3 regions of the Pseudomonas sp. LBUM1656 genome follow, and region 1 is predicted to be linked to each of the others. Evidence: predicted binding sites of a transcription regulator. Region 1 holds the regulator's gene; each other region holds the start of a gene.
The links. Region 1 encodes sigma-54, which starts transcription at its own class of promoters, with help from an activator protein. Its sites were predicted from a motif close to ANTGGCATNNANNTTGCTNT; they were not measured.
Positions count from the first base shown of each region.

Region 2: a site for sigma-54 is predicted at 4,207-4,226, ahead of ACA072_RS09360 (CmpA/NrtA family ABC transporter substrate-binding protein). Genes of this name have one in related genera too.
Region 3: a site for sigma-54 is predicted at 5,582-5,601, ahead of ACA072_RS08795 (circularly permuted type 2 ATP-grasp protein). Genes of this name have one in related genera too.

Region 1 covers NZ_CP166800.1:1,005,642-1,013,408, forward strand. The annotation lists gene ACA072_RS04310 (class II fumarate hydratase) at 1-676, shown strand, start outside; gene ACA072_RS04315 (DUF2753 family protein) at 704-1,132, shown strand; gene ACA072_RS04320 (superoxide dismutase) at 1,134-1,745, shown strand; gene ACA072_RS04325 (ZIP family metal transporter) at 1,776-2,669, shown strand; gene ACA072_RS04330 (HPr family phosphocarrier protein) at 2,776-3,051, opposite strand; gene rapZ (RNase adapter RapZ) at 3,067-3,924, opposite strand; gene ptsN (PTS IIA-like nitrogen regulatory protein PtsN) at 3,927-4,391, opposite strand; gene hpf (ribosome hibernation-promoting factor, HPF/YfiA family) at 4,404-4,712, opposite strand; gene ACA072_RS04350 (RNA polymerase factor sigma-54) at 4,787-6,280, opposite strand; gene lptB (LPS export ABC transporter ATP-binding protein) at 6,553-7,278, opposite strand; gene lptA (lipopolysaccharide transport periplasmic protein LptA) at 7,278-7,767, opposite strand, start outside.
Region 2 covers NZ_CP166800.1:2,075,065-2,082,831, reverse strand. The annotation lists gene rlmKL (bifunctional 23S rRNA (guanine(2069)-N(7))-methyltransferase RlmK/23S rRNA (guanine(2445)-N(2))-methyltransferase RlmL) at 1-2,054, opposite strand, end outside; gene rmf (ribosome modulation factor) at 2,585-2,800, shown strand; gene ACA072_RS09365 (quinone-dependent dihydroorotate dehydrogenase) at 3,095-4,114, opposite strand; gene ACA072_RS09360 (CmpA/NrtA family ABC transporter substrate-binding protein) at 4,347-5,558, shown strand; gene ACA072_RS09355 (ANTAR domain-containing response regulator) at 5,574-6,149, shown strand; gene ACA072_RS09350 (nitrate/nitrite transporter) at 6,494-7,705, shown strand; gene ACA072_RS09345 (bifunctional protein-serine/threonine kinase/phosphatase) at 7,713-7,767, shown strand, end outside.
Region 3 covers NZ_CP166800.1:1,957,410-1,965,176, reverse strand. The annotation lists gene ACA072_RS08815 (acetyl-CoA C-acetyltransferase) at 1-825, opposite strand, end outside; gene ACA072_RS08810 (c-type cytochrome) at 1,424-2,245, shown strand; gene ACA072_RS08805 (transglutaminase family protein) at 2,366-3,181, opposite strand; gene ACA072_RS08800 (alpha-E domain-containing protein) at 3,178-4,128, opposite strand; gene ACA072_RS08795 (circularly permuted type 2 ATP-grasp protein) at 4,141-5,550, opposite strand; gene ACA072_RS08790 (ribonuclease E inhibitor RraB) at 5,951-6,292, opposite strand; gene ACA072_RS08785 (hypothetical protein) at 6,507-6,740, opposite strand; gene speE (polyamine aminopropyltransferase) at 6,961-7,767, opposite strand, start outside.

The DNA of each region.
Region 1 (7,767 bases):
GCAATTCGCCGCGCGTTTCAGCCAACAGCTGAGCGAACTGACTCACGTTCAATTCACGCCCGGCAAGGATCTGTTTGCGCTGATCGGCTCCCAGGACACCGCGGTGGCGGTCTCCGGCCAGCTCAAAGCAACAGCGGTTTCGCTGATGAAAATCGCCAACGACCTGCGCTGGATGAACTCTGGTCCGCTGGCCGGACTCGGTGAAATCGAACTCGAAGCCTTGCAGCCGGGTTCGTCGATCATGCCCGGCAAGGTCAACCCGGTGATCCCGGAAGCCACCGCGATGGTTGCCGCCCAGGTGATCGGCAATGACACCGTTATCACCATCGCCGGTCAGTCGGGCAATTTCGAATTGAACGTGATGCTGCCGATCATCGCGCAGAACCTGCTGAGCAGCATCGAATTGCTGGCCAACTCCAGCCATCTGCTGGGTGAGAAGGCCATCGCCAGCTTCAAGGTCAATGAGTCGCGGATCAAAGAGGCGCTGTCGCGCAACCCGATTCTGGTGACCGCACTCAACCCGATCATTGGTTACCAAAAAGCCGCTGAAATCGCCAAGAAGGCCTATCAGCAGGGTCGCCCGGTGATCGATGTCGCCCTGGAACACACCGACCTGACGCGCAGCCAACTGGAAGAATTACTCAACCCAGAGACGCTCACCGCAGGCGGCGTGTAATCACCGCTACCGCTTTGGAGGCTCACCATGGAGCACTGGAAACGCACGATCGAAAGGGCCAATCGCCATTTCATGCTGGGCGAATTGGTCGATGCCCGCGAGGCTTACTTGCAGGCCCTGGCTCTGGCCCAGGTGTTGTTCGAGCGCTGGGCGGATGCCGACGAAGCGGTGGCGGCCTGCGTGATTTCCCATCACAACCTGGCCGACTTGCATTTGCGTCTTAACCAGCCGGAGGAGAGCGCCGAATATTTGTGCGCGATCCATCAGCGGTTATTGCAAACCATGCAGGACCCGCGCCTGGCCCCGGCCCTGCGTGAAGCCGCGCTGCGCCAAAGCAGCAAAACCTATGTCGAGCTGCTGAATTTCATCAGCGAGCATGGCGAATACCCGCGCACGCACCGTTTGCTGCACACCGATACCGCATCGCGTGCGCCTCTACATCATGGAGTCCATTGAAATGGCTTTTACCTTGCCTGCCCTGCCTTACGCCTACGATGCCCTGGAACCGCATATCGATGCGCAGACCATGGAGATCCACTACACCAAGCACCACCAGACCTACATCAATAATCTCAACGCCGCGGTGGAAGGTACCGAATTTGCCGAATGGTCGGTGGAAAAACTGGTGGCCAGCGTCCAGCACCTGCCGGAAAAACTCCGCGCGGCGGTGATCAATCAGGGCGGCGGCCACGCCAACCACTCGCTGTTCTGGGAAGTGATGGCGCCTCACGGCGGCGGCAAACCCGAAGGTGCGTTGGCCAAGGCGATTGATGAGCAACTGGGTGGCCTGGAGAGTTTCAAGGAAGCGTTCACCAAAGCCGCGCTGACCCGCTTTGGCAGTGGCTGGGCCTGGCTGAGTGTCACGTCGCAAAAGACCCTGATCGTGGAAAGCAGCGGTAACCAGGACAGCCCGTTGATGAATGGCAACACGCCAATCCTCGGCCTGGATGTCTGGGAGCACGCCTACTACCTGCAATACCAGAACCGCCGTCCGGAATACATCAATGCGTTCTACAGCGTGATCAATTGGCCCGAAGTCGCTGCGCGTTATCAGGCTGCGCTGGTTTAAGTCCTCTATAAAAACAATCCAAGGCTGACTATGGGCACTGAAACACTGGCGATCGGAAGCGGACGAATGTTTCGTTACGCATTGGGGTCGCTATTGCTGCTGGCGGGCATGTCGTTGTTGGTTGCCCATGGACTGGCGTGGCTCGATCTCGAACCCAAACTGTTGCGCGCACTGCAGGGCGGGGCGATTTGCGCCTTGGGCACGGCGTTGGGTGCGGTGCCGGTGCTGGTGATTCGGCGGATGCCGCAGGCGGTCAGCGATACACTGCTGGGTTTTGGCGCCGGGGTGATGCTAGCGGCGACGGCGTTTTCGCTGATCGTTCCGGGTATCTCCGCCGCTGAAAGCCTGGGACTGACACCTTGGGCGGCCAGCGGCCTGATCAGCTTCGGCATCATGCTCGGCGCATTCGGGCTGTTTCTGGTGGACCGAAAAGTGTCGGGCGCCTCGCCGGAAATGCTTGTCGGAACCTTGGAACGGCCAGTCATCCCGCCACGGATCTGGTTGTTTGTGTTTGCCATCATTGCCCACAACATTCCTGAAGGCATGGCGGTCGGGGTTTCGGCCGGTGGCGGAATGCCGGATGCCGACAGCCTGGCCATGGGCATCGCGTTGCAGGATGTACCGGAAGGGCTGGTGATCGCGCTGGTGCTGGCAGGGGCGGGTATGTCGCGGGTCAAGGCGTTCCTGATCGGTGCGGCATCAGGGCTGGTCGAACCAGTCTTCGCGTTGTTGTGCGCGTGGTTGGTGAGCCTGGCCGAATTGCTGTTGCCGTTGGGATTGGCGCTGGCGGCGGGGGCGATGTTGCTGGTGGTCACCCATGAAGTCATCCCCGAGTCGCGACGCAATGGCCACGACAAGCTGGCGAGCCTTGGGTTGTTGATCGGGTTTTGTTTGATGATGGTGATGGATACGGCGTTGGCTTGAGACAAGATCAAAAGATCGCAGCCTCGTTTCACTCGACAGCTCCTACAGGCCTACGCGGATCCCTGTAGGAGCTGTCGAGTGAAACGAGGCTGCGATCTTTTGACTTTTATTCGCCTTCGCCAAAGTAGTCGTTGATCAAATCCACCAATGCCTGCAGCGCCTCATCAGCCTTTTCACCTTCGGTGCTCAGGTGAATCTTTGTGCCTTTGCCCGCCGCCAACATCATCATCGCCATGATGCTTTTGCCATCGACCGTGGATTCTGGCGTGCGTCCTACTCTGATCGTGCAGTCCTTGAACTCACCGGCAACACCGACGAATTTTGCCGAAGCGCGCGCATGCAGGCCCAGCTTGTTGATGATTTCGATTTCCAGAGCAGGCATCGCGATGTGAATCCTTTAGCTGAGGTCGCGGTGGCGAACCTGGACGTTCTTCAGGGATTGTTGCAGGACCTGGCCCAGACGTTCGGTCAGGTAGACGGAGCGGTGATGCCCGCCAGTGCAGCCAATGGCAACGGTGACATAGGCTCGGTTGCTGGCGGCAAAGCGCGGCAACCACTTGAGCAGGTACGTTGAGATGTCCTGGAACATCTCTTCGACATCCGGTTGCGCCGCCAGGTACTCGGCCACCGGTTGATCAAGCCCGGACTGCTCGCGCAATTCGGGCTTCCAGTAAGGGTTGGGCAGGCAGCGCACGTCGAACACCAGGTCGGCATCCACCGGCATGCCACGCTTGAACCCGAAAGATTCCACCAGGAACGCAGTACCGGCTTCAGGCTGGTTCAACAGGCGCAACTTGATGGTATCGCGCAGCTGATACAGGTTCAGGTTGGTGGTGTTGACCTTGAGATCGGCCAGGTCGGCGATAGGGCCCAGTAACTGGGTCTCGTCTTGAATCGCCTCGGCCAACGAACGGTGCGCAGTGCTCAGAGGGTGGCGTCGACGGGTTTCCGAAAAGCGTTTGAGCAACGTTTCTTCATCGGCGTCCAGATACAGCACATCGCATTTGATATGCCGACTGCGGACTTCTTCGAGTAATTCGGGAAACCGCGACAGGTGACTCGGCAGGTTGCGCGCGTCGATGGAGACGGCAACCAGCGGTTGTGCCAGTTCGGTATGAATCAGCGCGCGCTCGGCCAGCTCCGGCAGCAATCCGGCGGGCAGGTTGTCGATGCAGTAGTAGCCGTTGTCCTCGAGAACATCGAGTGCGGTACTTTTACCTGAGCCGGAACGGCCACTGACAATGATCAAGCGCATGATTAGTGACCGTTTTGCTCGTCCAGGACAACCTGATACAAGGCTTCATTGCTCGGGGCGCTGCGCAGTTTTTCGCGCACCTCCTTGCGATCGAGCATGCTAGCGATCTGGCGCAGTAGCTCCAGGTGCGCATCGGTGGCGGCTTGCGGGACCAGCAGAACGAATAACAGGTCAACCGGGGCGCCGTCGATGGCGTCGAAATCGATGGGTGCATCGAGGTGCATCAAGGCACTGATGGGTGAGGTGCAACCCTTGAGGCGACAGTGGGGGATGGCGATGCCGTTGCCAAAACCGGTAGAACCGAGTTTTTCACGGGCGACCAGGCTCTCGAAAACATCCTGCATGGCCAGATCCGGCACTTCGCGATGGATTAGGTTGGCAATTTGCTCGAGGGCTTTCTTTTTGCTGCCGCCCGGCACGTTCACGAGGGAACGGCCGGGGGTCAGGATGCTTTCAAGTCGGATCATGGGTTGGGAGTGTTAACGACCGGTCGCGCCCTGTAGGAGGCTCTGGGTCTTTTCCTTATGCTTTTTGAGTTGTTTATCGAGCTTGTCGGTCAATGCGTCGATCGCCGCGTACATATCAGTATGCTCCGCGTTGGCGACCACTTCATTGCCGGGAATATGCAGCGTGGCTTCGATTTTTTGCTTGAGCTTTTCGACCGTCATCGTGACCTGCACGTTGGTGATCTTGTCGAAATGCCTCTCTAATCGTTCGAGTTTTTCGCCGATGTAGGTGCGAAGAGGTTCGGTCACTTCCAGTTGGTGTCCACTGATGTTGACTTGCATACAGCTTCTCCTTCGTTGCCAGTGCATAAAGCGGCAGGCAGAAATGCCTGCCACTGGAACGCTGTGGCGTGGCTCTACATCAACCGCTTGCGTTCGCTCGAAGGCGCGATCCCGAGGGATTCGCGGTACTTGGCGACGGTGCGGCGAGCCACCTGAATGCCTTGTGCCTCCAGTAAACCAGCGATCTTGCTGTCACTCAACGGCTTTTTCTGATTTTCCGCGGCAACCAGTTTTTTGATGATCGCGCGAATCGCTGTGGACGAGCATTCACCGCCTTCGGAGGTGCTGACGTGGCTGGAGAAAAAGTATTTCAGTTCATATATGCCCCGAGGGGTATGCATGAATTTCTGCGTGGTCACCCGGGAAATCGTCGATTCGTGCATACCCACCGCTTCGGCGATGTCATGCAGCACCAGCGGTTTCATTGCTTCGTCGCCGTACTCCAGGAAGCCGCGCTGATGCTCGACGATCTGGGTGGCTACTTTCATCAGGGTTTCGTTGCGACTTTGCAGGCTTTTGATGAACCAGCGGGCTTCTTGCAACTGATTGCGCATGAAAGTGTTGTCGGCGCTGGTGTCGGCGCGGCGCACAAAGCCGGCGTACTGGGCGTTGACCCGCAGACGTGGCACGGATTCCTGGTTCAGCTCCACCAGCCAGCGCTCATTGTCCTTGCGCACGATCACGTCAGGAACAACGTACTCGGCTTCACTGGACTCGATCTGCGAACCCGGACGAGGGTTGAGGCTCTGCACCAGCTCGATCACCTGGCGCAGTTCATCTTCCTTGAGCTTCATGCGGCGCATCAGCTGGCTGTAGTCGCGGCCGCCTAGCAGGTCGATGTAATCAGTGACCAGACGCTTGGCTTCGGCCAGCCAAGGCGTCTTGGCGGGCAGTTGGCGCAGTTGCAGCAGCAGGCATTCGCCCAGGTTGCGGGCGCCAATGCCGGCAGGTTCGAATTGCTGGATGCGGTGCAGTACGGCTTCGATCTCGTCCAGCTCGATGTCCAGCTCCGGATCGAAGGCCTCGAGAATTTCTTCGAGGGTTTCGTCCAGGTAGCCCTGATTGTTGATGCAATCGATCAGGGTCACGGCGATCAGGCGATCGGTGTCGGACATCGGTGCAAGGTTCAGTTGCCACAGCAAATGGCTTTGCAGGCTTTCGCCGGCCGATGTGCGGGTGGTGAAGTCCCACTCGTCGTCATCGTTGCTCGGCAGGCTGCTGGCGCTGGTCTGGTAGACGTCTTCCCACGCGGTATCGACAGGCAGTTCGTTGGGAATGCGCTCGTTCCAGTCACCTTCCTCGAGGTTGTCCACCGTCGGGGCGGTTTCCTGGTAGGAGGGTTCCGAGACATCGGCGTTGGGGAGCTGTTCGGCTTTGTCGGCCAAGGGGTCGGCGTTATCGAAGTCGTCGCCTTCTTCCTGGCGTTCGAGCATCGGATTGGACTCCAGGGCCTCCTGGATTTCCTGTTGCAGGTCCAGGGTCGACAATTGGAGCAGGCGGATGGCCTGTTGCAGCTGCGGTGTCATCGTCAGCTGCTGGCCCATTCTCAAGACTAGCGATGGTTTCATGGCAGGGGCTTAACACCTTATTCGCCGGCGCACATGCGCCATCCACTACAGGGCGCCGGAGCGCCAAACATAAGCAAATTATATGCCCGAAACTGCAGCGTTTGCCTAGAGCGCTGTAACAATAAAAACTTTTAAAGTCTTATTGACGAGCTGCCCTTGCTGATAGCTGAACATCTTTGAGGCCAGCGTTTGCCTAGAGCGCTGTAACAATAAAAAAATGTTGATTTTTTATCGAGACAAACGCTCGGACAATCAGCCAGACACCTTGGTGCTTAAAGGCGGAACTCGTGGCCCAGATACACTTCCTTGACCAGTTCGTTGGCCAGGATGGTAGCGGAGTCACCTTCGGCGATCAGTTGGCCATCGTTGACGATGTAGGCGGTTTCGCAGATGTCCAGGGTTTCACGGACGTTGTGGTCCGTGATCAGCACGCCAATGCCTTTGGCCTTGAGGTGATAGATGATCTGTTTGATGTCGCCCACCGAAATCGGGTCCACACCGGCGAAAGGTTCGTCGAGCAGGATGAATTTCGGGTTGGTGGCCAGTGCACGTGCAATTTCCACGCGGCGGCGTTCACCACCGGACAGGCTCATGCCAAGGTTGTCGCGGATGTGACTGATGTGGAATTCCTGCAGCAGGCTTTCCAGCTCTTTGCGACGATCGGCCTTGTCGAGTTCCTTGCGGGTCTCGAGGATGGCCATGATGTTGTCGGCCACCGAGAGTTTGCGGAAGATCGACGCTTCTTGCGGAAGATAGCCGATACCGGCCTTTGCACGACCGTGCATAGGCTGGTGGCTGACGTCGAGGTCGTCGATCAATACGCGACCCTGATCGGCCTGCACCAGGCCAACGATCATGTAGAAACAGGTGGTCTTGCCGGCGCCGTTAGGACCCAGCAGGCCGACGATCTGACCGCTGTCGATGGACAGGCTGACGTCACGCACGACCTGGCGGCTCTTGTAGCTCTTGGCCAGATGCTGAGCTTTCAGAGTTGCCATTACTGGGCCTTTTTCTCGTCGGTTTTCGGCTTGGGCTGGATCACCATGTCAATGCGCGGACGCGACTCGGTAACCTTGCTGCCCGTAGCACGCCCGGCGCTCGCCAGCTTTTTCGCGGTGTCGTAGACGATTTTTTCGCCTTGGGTGACGTTGTTGTCCTTGTCGACAACTTTCGCCTTGTCGATCAGCACGACGCGGTTTTGCGAGGCGTGGTACTGGATGGTCACACCCCAACCCTGAACAGGCTTGGTGTCACCGGCCGTTTGCAGTTGCTCGAAGTAGGCGAGGTTGCCCACCGAAGTCACCACGTCGATGTCACCAGCCGCGGTGCGGGTGATGGTCACGGTGTTGCCGGTAACCTTCATCGAGCCCTGGGTAATGATCACGTCACCTTTATAGGTGGCAATGCCATTCTTGTCGTCCAGTTGGGCGTCGTCGGCCTGAATGCGGATAGGCTGCTCTTGATCGTTCGGCAGAGCCCAGGCGCTC
Region 2 (7,767 bases), 1.1 Mb from region 1:
AAGATGCCTTCCATGCGCTTGGAGTTGGAGAACGTTGGCGGGTCGATGAAGATCAGGTCGTACTCGTCACGGCAGGCATCGAGCCACGCCATCACGTCACCCTGCTCCAGACGGTTCTTGTCAGAGAAACCGTTCAGCGACAGGTTGCGACGCGCCCAGTCGAGGTAGGTTTTCGACAGGTCGACGCTGGTGGTGCTGCGCGCGCCGCCCTTGGCTGCGTGAACACTGGCGGTTGCGGTGTAGCTATACAGGTTGAGGAAGCGCTTGCCGGCCGCCTCTTTCTGGATACGCATGCGCATTGGACGGTGGTCGAGGAACAGCCCGGTGTCGAGGTAGTCGGTGAGGTTGACCAGCAACTTCACGCCGCCTTCGTTGACCTCGACGAACTTGCCCTGCGCCGCCTGGCGTTCGTACTGCTTGGTGCCGCTCTGACGCTCGCGGCGCTTGACCACCACGCGGCTCTTGTCGATGTTCAACGCCTGTGGAATGGCCGCCAGGGCATCAAACATGCGCGCCGAGGCTTTTTCCGGGTCGATGGATTTCGGCGCGGCGTATTCCTGGACGTGGACCCAATCCTGATACAGATCGATGGCCATGGAATATTCCGGCATGTCGGCATCGTAGACGCGGTAGCAATCAATGCCCTCGCGCTTAACCCACTTGCCCAGGGCCTTGAGGTTCTTTTGCAGCCGGTTGGCAAACATCTGCCCGCCTTCGCTCAAGCGCGGTTGCTCGATCACCGGCGCGGGTGCCGCGGCCGGTTTGATCGGGTTACCGTTTTTGTTGTACAGGCGTTCCTGCGGCTCGTTCGGCGCCTGATCGTATTCCGCCTGCTCGCGCTCGACCTGACGCTGTTCCGGGGTGCGACGCTCGCCGGTGACGAACTGGTCCGGCGTGACTTTGATCAGCAGCAGTTTGCACGGCAAGGCGCCGTTCCAGAACGAATACTGTTTGTGACTGCGGATGCCCATGCGCTTGCCCAGGTCCGGCGCGCCGGTAAAGACTGCCGCTTCCCAGTTCAGGCACGCCTGACGCAGACGCTCGCCAAGGTTCTGGTAGAGGTAAAGCAAGCTCGCCTCGTCGCCCAGACGCTCGCCGTACGGCGGGTTGCAGATCACCAGACCTTTCTGGTTCTGGTCCGGACGCGGCTCGAACGTGCCGACTTCGCCCTGGTAGATCTTGATCCACTCGCTCAGGCCCGCCCGCTCGACGTTGTTGCGGCCTGGTTGAATCAGGCGCGGGTCGGCTTCGTAGCCGCGAATCCACAGCGGCGGCTTGGCCAGACCGGCTGCGGCGCGTTCGGTGGCTTCTTCGTGGAGCTTTTTCCACAGCGCCGGGACGTGACCGAGCCAGGCGGTGAAGCCCCACTGCTCGCGACGCAGGTTCGGCGCCATGTCGGCGGCGATCATTGCCGCTTCGACGAGGAATGTACCGACACCGCACATCGGGTCAGCCAGTGCGCCGCCCTCGGCTGCGATACGTGGCCAGCCGGAACGGATCAGGATGGCGGCCGCGAGGTTTTCCTTCAGCGGCGCCGCGCCCTGCTGCAAACGATAGCCGCGCTGGTGCAGGCTGTGGCCGGAGAGGTCGAGGGACAGGATGGCTTCGCCACGGTCCAGACGCAGATGAATGCGCAGGTCCGGGTTGAGCTTGTCGATGGACGGACGGTCGCCTTGCGGGGTGCGCAGTTTGTCGACGATGGCGTCTTTGACTTTCAGGGCGCCGAAGTGAGTGTTGTCGATGCCCGAGCCGTGACCGCTGAACTCGACGGCCAGGGTGCCGTCGTTGAGCATGTGGTCTTGCCACTCGATATCGAGCACGCCGTGGTACAGATCTTCAGCGTCCTTCATCGGGAAACGCTTGAGCACCAGCAGCACCCGGTTCGCCAGACGCGACCACAGGCACAGGCGATAAGCGGTTTCCATGGTGGCCATGCCGCGCACAGCCGAGGTGTGCTCACGCGCTTCTTCAAGGCCAAGCCCGACGGCTTCCTCGATGAGCAGGCCTTCAAGGCCTTTTGGGCAAGTGAGGAAGATTTCGAATTGATCGGACATTGGAAGTTCAGAGCCTTTAGCTAAGTGAACCGGCAACGCATTGCCGGCCCGGATTTCAATCAGGCGCTTTTCTAAAAGAGCGCCCGCGTGGCACGAAGGTGTGCCGTCCCACCCGTGCTGCTCAGGTTAGAAGAGCTTAGATGCACGGGCAGATAAAAAAGTTGAAGCAACAAAATGTCATAAGTCGACCCTTCGTCGAATAGTCGTCCTGCTCAACAGGAGCCATTCTCACTAAAGGATTAACCCCGTCATCCTGCGGGGGGCCGATCATACAGGGCTTTGACCAATAAACACGGGACAAACATCGTGTTACTTATGGCCTTAGCATCTTTATGGTTACGTTCTTATGACAAAACGATCATTCCCTCGATGTGACGCATTGGTTAGAACTCACTACAGGTTGACGTCGCAACGGCGTCAACACCTTGGCTCGCGACGCCGGCAGCGAGCCCCAACGGCAGGAGTTTTTCTGCCAGACCTCAATTGAGGTCGACGCGATAAATACAGTCAACAAGTGAGGGCAACACCCTATGAGAAGACTTAAGCGTGATCCGTTGGAAAGAGCATTTTTGCGCGGATATCAATATGGCGTTGGTGGCAAATCCCGTGAGCTTTGCCCATTTACTCTACCGTCGGTACGTCAAGCCTGGATTAACGGCTGGCGAGAAGGACGCGGCGACAACTGGGACGGTATGACCGGCACTGCGGGAATCCATAGACTCAACGAACTTCACGCCGTCGGCTAAACACAGGGCACAACACTCCGACACGACAATCTGATTACGTAACGACTTACCACGCACGCCCCATCCGGGCGGCGGGCTCCGGCCCAGGGGCTCCTTCAAGGAGCCCTTTTTTATGCCTGCTTTTCACCAACACACAATTCCCTTTGTAGCAGCTGCCGAGCTGCGCGAGGCTGCGTTCGGCTGCGTAGCAGTCGTAAAATCAAGCACCGCGGTCTTGCTGATACACCATGCATCAGGGTTTACGACTGCTGCGCAGCCGAACGCAGCCTCGCGCAGCTCGGCAGCTGCTACAACTCAGCGCAGGGCGGCGATGGCGTCGACGGATTCGCGAATCAGCGCCGGGCCTTTGTAGATGAAGCCGGAATAGAGCTGCACCAGGCTCGCACCCGCGGCGATTTTCTCGGCCGCGTGCTTGCCTTCGGTGATGCCGCCCACGGCGATGATCGGCAAGCGGCCGGCCAGTTCGGCGGCCAGTACCTTCACGGTGTGGGTGCTCTTGTCACGAACCGGTGCGCCGGACAGACCGCCCGCCTCGTCACCGTGTTCCATGCCTTCAACGCCCACGCGGCTCAGGGTGGTGTTGGTGGCAATCACCGCATCCATCCCGGTTTCGATCAACGCCTGCGCGACTTGAGCGGTTTCTTCGTCGGTCATGTCCGGCGCGATCTTGATCGCCAGCGGGACATGTTTGCCGTGGCGCAACGCCAGTTCTGCGCGACGGGTCGCCAGATCGGCAAGCAATTGCTTGAGCGAATCGCCGAATTGCAGGCTGCGCAGGCCCGGGGTGTTCGGCGAGCTGACGTTGACCGTCACATAGCTGGCGTGGGCGTAGACCTTGTCCAGACAGATCAGGTAATCGTCGACCGCGCGTTCAACCGGCGTATCGAAGTTCTTGCCGATATTGATACCCAGCACGCCCTTGTATTTGGCCGCCGCCACACGGGCCAGCAGGTGATCGACGCCGAGGTTGTTGAACCCCATGCGGTTGATGATCGCCTCGGCATCCGGCAGACGGAAAATCCGTGGTTTCGGGTTGCCCGGCTGCGGACGCGGGGTGATGGTGCCGATTTCGACAAAGCCGAAACCCAGTTGGGCGAAACCGTCGATGGCCGCGCCGTTCTTGTCCAGACCGGCCGCCAAACCTACCGGGTTCGGAAACTCCAGCCCCATGACGTTCACCGGCATTTTCGCCGGCGCCTTGCACAGCAAGCCGTTGAGGCCCAAACGTCCGCCCGCACCGATCAGGTCCAGGGACAGATCGTGGGAGGTTTCCGGGGAAAGTTTGAACAACAGCTGACGGGCCAGGGTGTACATGGGCGGTTTTGACTCGATTGGCGGCGAAATGAGGCGGCGATTATAGCCGGGCATCGCAGTCGCAAGCGAGGCGCACAACAAAATCAGCGGGCGATGGCATATGCCTTGCACCGTCACTGACATCAGCACTCATGCCAACGGCGGGATGAGTCGAAAGACAAAGGCGTCGTCACCTGGCCTTGCCCTGGCAAGCAGCCCGGTACGGCGCTTTTTTTTTGGAAGGTGTTTAGCCATGAATGAAACCACAGCCGGCCCGTTGGCCTGGGTCAATGGCAGCGATGCCCCGGAAAAGACTGAAATCAACCTCGGCTTCATGGCCCTGAGCGACTGCGCCTCGGTGGTGGTCGCGGCCACACAGGGTTTCGCGCAGCCTTACGGCCTGACCCTGAACCTCAAGCGCCAGTCGTCCTGGGCCAACCTGCGGGACAAACTGGTCAGCGGCGAACTCGACGCCGCCCACAGCCTGTACGGTCTGATTTACGCCGTGCACCTGGGCATCGGCGGTGTCGCGCCCACCGACATGGCGGTGCTCATGGGCCTGAATCAAAACGGCCAGAGCATCAACCTCTCCCATGGCTTACAGACTTTAGGCGTGATCAGTCCTGAAGCACTGGACAGACACGTGCACCAAAGTCGCCCAAAACTGACCTTTGCCCAGACATTTCCCACCGGTACTCATGCCATGTGGCTGTATTACTGGCTCGCGAGCCAGGGCATTCATCCATTGCAGGACGTCGACAGCGTGGTGGTGCCGCCACCGCAGATGGTCGCGCACCTGCAAGCCGGGCGCATCGATGGCTTCTGCGTCGGCGAGCCGTGGTCCGCCAGCGCGGTGAAGCAGAACCTGGGGTTCACGATGGCGACAAGCCAGACCATCTGGCCCGATCACCCGGAAAAAGTCCTCGGCTGCACCCGCGCCTTTGTCGAGCAATACCCCAACACCGCCCGGGCGCTGGTGATGGCGATCCTCGAAGCCAGTCGCTTCATTGAGGAAAGCAGCGAAAACCGCCGCAGCACCGCGAAGCTGTTGAGCGCGCCCGAATACCTCGATGCGCCGCTCGATTGCATCGAACCGCGTTTGCTCGGTGACTACGCCGATGGCCTCGGCAATCGTTGGCAGGACCCGCACGCGCTGCGTTTCCATGCGGACGGCGAGGTTAACGTGCCGTACTTGTCCGACGGCATGTGGTTCATGACTCAGTTCCGCCGCTGGGGCTTGTTGCGTGACGACCCGGATTACCTCGGCGTGGCCCGTCAGGTCCAGCATCTAGACTTGTACCGTGAGGCCGCCAGCGCAGTCGGTGTTGCCTTCGAGGGCGAGGAAATGCGCAGCAGCCAGTTGATCGACGGCAAAATCTGGGACGGCTCCGACCCGACCGGCTATGCCCGCAGTTTCAAGCTGCACGCCATGAGCGAAAGCTCGCACCGAATCGCCAGCCGCTGACGGGAGACTGCGAATATGTTGCGTATCCTGCTGATCAACGACACCGCGAAGAAAGTCGGTCGCCTGAAAGCTGCCCTGACCGAAGCCGGGTTCGAGGTGATCGACGAATCCGGCCTGACCATCGACCTGCCCGCACGTGTCGAAACGGTGCGCCCGGACGTAATCCTGATCGATACCGAGTCACCGAGCCGCGATGTGATGGAGCAAGTGGTGCTGGTTTCCCGCGACCAGCCGCGGCCGATTGTGATGTTTACCGACGAACACGACCCCGATGTGATGCGCCAGGCGATCAAGTCCGGGGTCAGTGCCTACATCGTCGAAGGCATTCACGCACAACGTTTGCAGCCGATTCTCGACGTGGCCATGGCCCGCTTTGAAAGCGACCAGGCCCTGCGCGCCCAGCTCAATGCCCGCGACCAGCAACTGGCCGAGCGCAAGCGTATCGAGCTGGCCAAGGGGTTGCTGATGAAAATGAAGGACTGCAACGAGGAAGAGGCCTACACCCTGATGCGCCGCCAGGCCATGAGCCGGCAGCAAAAGCTGATACAGGTGGCGGAGCAGATTATTGCCATGAGTGAACTGCTCGGCTGAGGTTAACCGATCGTTCCCACGCTCTGCGTGGGAATGCATCCCGTGACGCTCCGCGTCACATCTCGAAGCGGACGCAGAGCGTCCATGGCGGCATTCCCACGCGGAGCGTGGGAACGATCATCCTGAACCTGGCACAGATCTGGCTAAGTAATCCACACAGGTAACCAACGGCGGTTGCCCCACCTACGACAAAGACGTCGCTCACCTCATTTGCCCATGGCGAATCGGGTGGCGGCGTTTTTTAGTTTTGGCCCCAGAGATCGGGGCCGGTGGTGCGGCCGAGGCGGCGCCCCACCTGCAAGCTCCTGACTCCTTCTCGAGACTCCCTACAGCTGAGGTGCGCGATGAATTCAAGCTTCTGGAAATCCGGTCACACGCCGACATTGTTCGCGGCCTTCCTCTATTTCGACCTGAGTTTCATGGTCTGGTACCTGCTCGGCCCCTTGGCGGTGCAAATCGCCGCTGATCTGCACCTGACCACCCAACAGCGCGGGCTCGTAGTGGCCACGCCGATTCTGGCCGGTGCCGTACTGCGATTTGTCATGGGTTTGCTGGCTGATCGCCTGTCGCCAAAAACCGCCGGATTGATTGGCCAAGTGATCGTCATCTGTGCACTGTTCGGTGCCTGGAAACACGGCATCCACAGCTATGAGCAAGCGCTGGTGCTGGGCCTGTTCCTCGGCATGGCCGGTGCCTCATTCGCCGTCGCGCTGCCGCTGGCCTCGCAATGGTATCCGCCGCAGCATCAAGGCAAGGCCATGGGCATCGCCGGTGCCGGCAACTCGGGCACCGTGCTTGCCGCATTGATCGCCCCGGTCCTGGCGGCCGCCTTTGGCTGGAGCAACGTGTTCGGCTTCGCGCTGATCCCGCTGATCCTGACCATCATCGTCTTCGCCTGGCTGGCCAAAAACGCCCCTGAGCGGCCGAAAGCCAAGTCCATGTCCGACTACTTGAAAGCATTGGGCGACCGCGACAGTTGGTGGTTCATGTTTTTCTACAGCGTGACCTTCGGCGGCTTCATCGGCCTGGCCAGCGCCCTGCCCGGCTACTTCAACGACCAATACGGCCTGAGTCCCGTGACCGCCGGCTACTACACCGCGGCCTGCGTGTTCGGTGGCAGCCTGATGCGTCCTTTGGGCGGCGCGCTGGCCGATCGATTCGGCGGGATTCGCACGCTGCTGGGGATGTACACGGTCGCAGCGGTCTGCATCGCGGCGGTGGGTTTCAACCTGCCGAGTTCGTACGCGGCACTGGCGCTTTTCGTCTGCACCATGCTCGGTCTGGGTGCGGGTAACGGTGCGGTTTTCCAACTGGTCCCGCAGCGTTTTCGTCGCGAGATCGGCGTAATGACCGGTTTGATCGGCATGGCCGGCGGCATCGGAGGTTTCGCACTCGCGGCTGGCATGGGCGCGATCAAGCAAAGCACCGGCAGCTATCAACTGGCCTTGTGGTTGTTCGCCAGCCTCGGCGTGCTCGCCTGGTTCGGTCTGCACGGGGTGAAACGTCGCTGGAGAACCACTTGGGGTTCGGCAGCCGTGACCGCTGCTCGGGTCTGAAGTCTTAATGAGCCTGCAACTGAGTTTTGCCGAAGCGAGTGCCATCGGCCCTCGCGAGGAAA
Region 3 (7,767 bases), 950 kb from region 1:
CGCCCGGCCCTTGGCCTCGGAACCGATCAACATCAGGGCGGCGCCATCGACAATGCCGGAGCTGTTGCCTGGGGTGTGGACGTGATTGATCCGCTCCACTTGGCTGTAAACCCGCAGTGCGGTGGCGTCAAAACCCATCAGCCCCATCATTTCGAAGCTCGGCTTGAGCTTGCCCAGGCCTTCCAGGGTGGATTCGGCGCGGATGAACTCATCGTGATCGAGCAGGATGATGCCGTTCTGGTCCTGCACCGGCACCAGCGACTTGTGGAACGAGCCGTTGGCCCGCGCCCGCGCTGCCTTTTGCTGGGAATGCAATGCGTAGGCATCGACGTCCTGGCGGCTGAAGCCCTCAATTGTGGCGATCAGGTCGGCGCCGACGCCTTGCGGGGTGAAATGACTGTGCAGGTTGGTTTCCGGATCCAGCGCCCAAGCGCCGCCATCGCTGCCCATGGGCACGCGGGACATGGACTCTACGCCGCCGACCACCACCAGGTCTTCGAAACCGGAGCGGACTTTCATCGCGCCGATGTTCACCGCTTCCAGCCCCGAAGCGCAGAAGCGGTTGATCTGCACGCCGGACACACTGACGTCCCAATCAGCGACTTGTGCCGCGGTCTTGGCGATGTCCGAGCCCTGATCGCCGATCGGCGTGACACAACCGAGCACCACGTCATCGACCTGACTTGTGTCCAGCGAAGTGCGCTGCTGCAACGCCGTGAGCAGCCCGGCCACCAGATTCACCGGTTTCACGCTGTGCAGGGCACCATCGGCCTTACCTTTGCCACGGGGCGTGCGTAACGCGTCGAAAATCAAAGCTTGGGTCATGACGTCCTCGAACCTGGGCGGTGAGTAAATACTGAGCTTCCACCTTAGGCCGAGCCGCCGTGGATTCAATGACCGCAGTGCTCACTGGCGTTGACGGACACGCTCAGACGGACGGTCGTTCGGGTGCGGATTAACCGATTCACGTCACCAAGCTGTCTAGCAAAAGGGCGCCCAAGAAGCTGGCAATAGGCCTCATGCCTTTTTTAAAGCTTTGAGTGAGCGAACCATACGAAATGGATCTAAACCAAGCGTGACGCGGGCTCTAAGGTGAACATGTACGAAGTTGTCGTCGGGTTTTGCCGAGGCACTCGTCTTACAGGAAGTTCAGCGCTCTGCCGTCATGGAGATATGCAGGCAGGCATCAGGAAATAACAAAAAAGGCGGTCAAGCCATGTTCAAGCATTCGAAAGTACGTCAAGCCGGGCTCATTCTTTTCGCCACTACGCTGTTGTTGATTTTGCCGAACCTGACCAAGGTGATCGGCTAGTCGGACATTAAATAATACGGCGCCAGGTTTTTATTTCGCCCTCTTAAAAATGTGACTGGCTCGCTACCCGGGCCAGCGTGGGTGTGCCAACCTTTGCGGCACTTCCACGACATGGACGGCGATCATTTGAAAACGCTCATTCTGTTCGGGGCCTTGCTGCTCTGCACGCCCTTGTATGCCGCACAGCTCAATCTTGAGTTGGGCGAGAGCAGTCGCACCTGGCAGACCGAGGAGCTGCTCAAGCACCCTCAGGTCCAGACCATCACCATCAACGACGACGTTTCCTACAAGCGGGCCATGAGTTATCGCGCGGTTCCGTTGGCGGCGTTGTTGACCGGCATCAAGCCTGAAGATCATCTGCAAGCCGTGGCGCTCGACGGGTTTGCCGCAGAACTGTCAGCGGCGCCGTTGCTGAACACCAAGGGCGCGCGCGCGTGGCTGGCGATTGAAGACCCGGCCAAGCCGTGGCCTGCGCTATCTGAAGGGAAACCGGGTGCCGGGCCGTTTTACCTGGTTTGGGTCGATCCGCAAGCCGGCAACATCAGCCCGGAACAATGGCCGTTTCAAGTGGCGAGTATCAAGCGCATGGCGCCCGTCGCCGAGCGCTTCCCTGCGCTGCTGCCTGATCCTGCCCTGAAGGCGGATGACCCGGTGAGTAAAGGCTTTGCGCTGTTTCAGAAGAATTGCCTGGCCTGTCATCGGCTCAATGGAGCCGGGGATGCGCAGTTCGGGCCGGATTTGAACATTCCGTTTAACCCGACCGAGTACTTTGGGGCGGACTTCCTGAAGCGCTACATTCGGGATCCGCAGAGTTTGCGGCAATGGCCTCAGGCGAAGATGCCGGGGTTTGCGGCGACGGTGTTGCCGGATGGGGATCTGGAAATGCTGGTGGGGTATTTGAAGCATATGGCCGGGCGCAAGGTTAAACCCTGACACTTATCCCCTGTGGGAGCGGGCTTGCTCGCGAAAGCGGTCTTTCAGTCAGCCAATTTGTGGCTGACACACCGCTTTCGCGAGCAAGCCCGCTCCCACAGGGGTTATGGGGTGTTGTGGTTACTGCTGCTGGACGGAGATAACCGCCGCGGGCATTGGCGTCGGTGAAACAAACACCTTCGCATGCATCTGCTCGCACCCACCGCCCCGACGCATGCCGCGTACCGGGCAGGCGTCCAGGTAATCCAGGCCCACGGCCAGTTTCAAATGCCGCTCCGGCCGGGCCAGTTCGTTGGTCACATCGAAGCTGTACCAGGCGTCATCCAGCCAGGCTTCCGCCCAGGCGTGACTGGCCAGGTGTTCGCTGTTCTCGCTGTACAAATACCCCGACACATAACGCGACGGAATGCCCAGGCTGCGGGCACACGCCAGGAACGCGTGCGTGTGGTCCTGACAGACGCCGGAACGCCCGGCGAAGGCTTGGGCGGCGCTGGTGTCGACTTCGGTGGAGCCCGGCGTGTAGGTCATGTGTGAGTTCAGGCCATGCATCAAGTCGATCAGCGCGGTGCGATCCCGGCGCTTTTTGCATTCCTTCTCGGCGAACGCACGCAACGCCTCGTCGGCTTCGGTCAGCCGGGTGAAACGCAAGAACGGCAGCGCCGACTGGCTCTCATGCTCGGCTTCGCGCAGCTCGTCGATGTCCACTTGGCCACGGGCGCCGATGATGATCGCCTCGTGAGGTTCGTCCATGGTCAGCACGTGCAGAATGTTGCCGAACGGATCGAGTTGCGCACGCACCGGGCGCGGCAGGTCGAGTTGCCAGCTGAGCACGTGCTGGCGCTCGCTGTCGTGGGGTGTCAGCCGCAGGTACTGGATGCTCGCCCGCACCTGATCTTCGTAGTGATAGGTGGTTTCGTGGCTAATGGAAAGTCTCATGCAGCCTCCAGGTAGGAACTGTGAATGGCGTTACCCAACTGGCGCACCAGCGGGATGAATTCGGTCAGCCAGGCGTGCAGCCCTTCGTCGAGAATTTCGTTGATGCCGGTGTAGCGCAGGCGCGCGTCCATCTCCGCCGCCAGACGTTGCGCGGGACGGCCATTGGCCCCTGGCAGTTGGGCAAGGATCTGGTCGATCTCTTCGGTGCAGGCCCTTAATGAACGGGGAACGTCAGCGCGTAGTAATAGCAACTCGGCCACATGCCGGGCGCCGGGTGCGTCGCGGTAGATCTCGGTGTAAGCCTCGAACGACGACAACGCCCGCAGCAACGCACTCCACTGGTAATACGCGTGAGCCGTGCCATCGCTGACCGCCTCCGCTTGATCGCCAGCCATTTCGTAACGGGCATCAAGCAGGCGCAACGTGTTGTCGGCCCGTTCGATAAATGTCCCCAGCCGTATGAAGCGGAACGCATCGTTACGCATGATCGTGCCGTAGGACGCGCCACGGAACAGGTGGGAGCGTTCCTTGATCCACTCGCAAAAGCGGCTCATGCCGTAGCGACTCAAGCCCTGCTCGGCGATCCCGCGGATTTCCAGCCACGTGGCGTTGATGTTTTCCCACATGTCGGCGGTGATTCGCCCACGCACCGCATGCGCACTGGCCCGCGCCGAGCCGAGGCAGCTGTAGATGCTCGCCGGATTGGCCGCGTCCAGGGCAAAGAAATGCAGCAGCCGTTCGGCGTGCAAATCACCGTGGCGCTCGAGGTAATCGTCCAGGGTGCCGGTGATCAGCAGCGGCATCGCCAGTTCGTGCAGACCGTCACCGCGACCATCCTGCGGCATCAGCGACAGCGAATAACTGATGTCGAGCATCCGTGCGAGGTTTTCCGCCCGCTCCAGGTAACGCGACATCCAATACAAATCCGAGGCAGTTCTACTTAACATGGCAAGCTTCCTTCAATCCTCGACCACCCAAGTGTCCTTGGTTCCGCCGCCCTGGGAGGAGTTCACCACCAGGGAGCCTTCACGCAGGGCGACACGGGTCAAACCGCCGGGCACAACCCGGGTTTCGCGGCCAGACAATACAAACGGACGCAGGTCGATGTGGCGTGGCGCGATGCCGTTTTCGACAAAGGTCGGACAGGTCGACAGGGACAACGTCGGTTGCGCGATGTACGCGTGAGGCTTGGCTTTGATCCGCGCGCGGAACGACTCGATTTCCGCCGCCGTCGCCGCCGGCCCCACCAGCATTCCGTAACCGCCGGAGCCCTGGGTTTCCTTGACCACCAGGTCTGGAAGATTGGCCAGCACGTGGGACAGTTCAGAAGGATTGCGACACTGGAACGTCGGCACGTTCTTCAGGATCGGTTCTTCGTCCAGGTAGAAACGGATCATGTCCGTGACAAACGGATACACCGACTTGTCGTCCGCAACCCCGGTGCCGATGGCATTGGCCAGCACCACGTTGCCGGAGCGATAAGACGACAGCAGCCCTGGAACGCCGAGCATCGAGTCCGGGTTGAACGCCAGCGGATCGAGGAACGCATCGTCGAGGCGACGGTAGATCACATCGACAGCTTTCGGTCCGTCCGTGGTGCGCATGAACACCTTGTCGTCACGCACGAACAGGTCCGCGCCCTCGACCAACTCGACGCCCATCTCACGCGCCAGGAAGGCATGCTCGAAAAACGCGCTATTGAAACGACCCGGGGTCAGCACCACCACGCTCGGGTTATCGATCGGGCTGGAGCTTTTCAGGGTGTCGAGCAACAGATTCGGATAATGGTCGATCGGCGCGATGCGCTGGGCCGAGAACAATTCGGGAAACAGCCGCATCATCATCTTGCGGTCTTCGAGCATGTAGCTCACGCCGCTGGGTGTACGAAGGTTGTCTTCGAGCACGTAGTACGTGCCGTCGCCATCGCGCACCAGGTCGACGCCGGAGATGTGCGAATAGATATCGCGGTGCAGATCCAGGCCTTGCATCGCCAGCTGGTATTGCTCGTTGGCCAGCACTTGCTCGGCCGGGATGATGCCGGCCTTGATGATGCGCTGCTCGTGGTAGAGGTCGGCGAGGAACATGTTCAGCGCCTTGACCCGCTGGATGCAGCCGCGCTCGACGATCCGCCATTCACTGGCAGGGATGCTGCGCGGGATGGTGTCGAAGGGAATCAGGCGCTCTGTGCCCTGCTCGTCCCCGTAGAGCGTGAAGGTAATCCCGGCGCGATGAAACAACAGATCGGCCTCACGTCGCCGTTGTGCCAAGAGCTCGTCAGGCGTCTCGGCAAGCCAACGGGCAAACTCCCGATAATGCGGGCGGACCTGGCCGCCGGCATCGTACATCTCATCAAAATAGGTGCGGATCATGCCGTACTCCTTGTCACCCGGACATCTAGGCTTCGCAAGGCCCGTGCCATCGGCAGAAACGCTTTGTTATCAACCGGTTGGATAATCACGCCGTTTACACCGCACCAATCCTGTGCAGCAAACGCCCCAACCTGATCGCCCCCGCTTCATTGCAAGGCGACGTTGTCGCCTATCACCAGCATAGTCAGAGTTGATTTCACTGCCCGGCCGGCGCTGTGGATAATCCGCGCATCCGCTGCAAAACCTGACCGAAACTTCCCTTTAGCCGCCTGCTCAGGCGGTTTTTTTTCGCGTCGGATTCTTGTTTCAGGGTTTTGCCGAGGGGATATTCCAAGCACCACAAACGAAAACGGCCAACCCGAAGGTCAGCCGTTGCTGAGCGTTGTCACTGTTCATAAGGTTATGCGAGTCGCCCTCGTACTTCCTGCTTGACGCCCCACCCTTCGATGATACCGCCCAGAGGCTCAACCACCGCCTCGAAACCCTGTTCGAAATCGCCGATGTCATCGTAGGTGGCGTACATGACTTTGCTCAGTTCGAGCGCCCATGCGCCGTCATCGCGCACACTGATTTGCGCGTTCAACGATTCACCCTTGTATTGCCCTGCCGCCCTGCGTGCCCGCTCCTCGTCCGGGAAAATGGCGTAGAACTCGATGGGATGGAATCGTGAAAAATCGAAACCGCCTTCTTTCATGCGGCGCAACACGCTGCTGCTGATGTCTTCTTGATAGGCTGTGCTCATGAAACGTCCCCCTCAATCATGATGGATAGACTTTCCGTATTCCCGGCACGCGCAACCGATTGGTGCGAGCGATGCGGCAACAACGTTGCCGGTGGGAAGCAAGCATGTAGCTGACAAGACCAGACCTTAGCGATCCGTTCGCTGATCTCGCTTGCAGAGTAGCCCCAAGACAGAGGCGCTGCCAAGGCCTGGATAAGAATGAGACAGGTGTTGTTCAGATTGGCGTGATGCCGAGGATTTCAATGCTGTTCTGGGTCTTGAGACTTTTGACGCTTGCGTCGGCGGTTCGCCCTTCCAGATCGTTCAGATCCAGTTCGGCGGCGACAGGAAGGAGCCGGGCCTTGATGAGTTTCGCGGCTTGCTCGTTGTCCGGGCATTCGTCGCACTCAAAGACTTCATCGACTGTTTCACCGTGATCATCCACGAAAGTGATTTTCCACTTTTGCATCAGTGCCTCCTCGAACAAACCCGCAAATGGGCTTACAACCATCTGGACTTTTGGCCTGAGTGATCGTTCCCACGGATTACCGTGTAGTGGCATGAAAAACATAAAACCTGTGGGAGCGGGCTTGCTCGCGAATGCGGTGTGTCAGGCAACATTGATGTCAACTGAACGACCCTTCGCGAGCAAGCCCGCTCCCACCGTTGGTTATGCGTACATCTTGAGTTTAGTCGTTGCTTGGCTTGTTCACCGCTTGCAGCACGTATTGCGGCAGGGCGAAGGCGCCGATGTGGATTTCCGGGTTGTAGTAGCGGGTGATGATGCCGCTGCCGGCGAAACGCTGTTGCAAGGTTTCACGGGACAACTTGCGGTAAGCGGTGTTGGTCGCGCCCCAGGCAAAGGTCATCGAACCGCCGATGTAGGTCGGCACCGCTGCCTGATAGAAGTGCCAGTCCGGGAACAGGCTGCGCAGGCGACCGGCAGTGGTTTTGACTTCTTCGATCTGCATGAACGGGGTGCCGTTCTGGGTCACAAGGATGCCGCCTTCGTTCAGGCAGCGACGGCAGGCCTGATAGAAGTTTTCCGAAAACAGCACTTCACCCGGACCGATCGGGTCGGTGGAGTCGGAAATGATCACGTCGAATTTTTCGGTGGTGGTGGCGACGAAACGCATGCCGTCGTCGATCACCAGGTTCAGGCGTGGATCATCGAACGCACCCTTGGAGTGGTTCGGCAGGAATGCCTTGCACATGTCGACCACGGTGCCGTCGATCTCGACCATGGTGATGTGCTCGATGCTGCGGTGCTTGGCCACTTCACGCAGCATGCCGCCGTCGCCGCCACCGATGATCAGCACGCGCTTGGCGGAGCCATGGGCGATGATCGGTACGTGGGTGAGCATCTCGTGGTAGATGAATTCGTCGGCTTCGGTGGTCTGGATCACACCGTCCAGCGCCATGACCCGGCCCATGCGCGGGTTTTCGAAGATCACCAGGTGCTGGTGTTCGGTGCGCACTTCGTGCAGCAGTTTTTC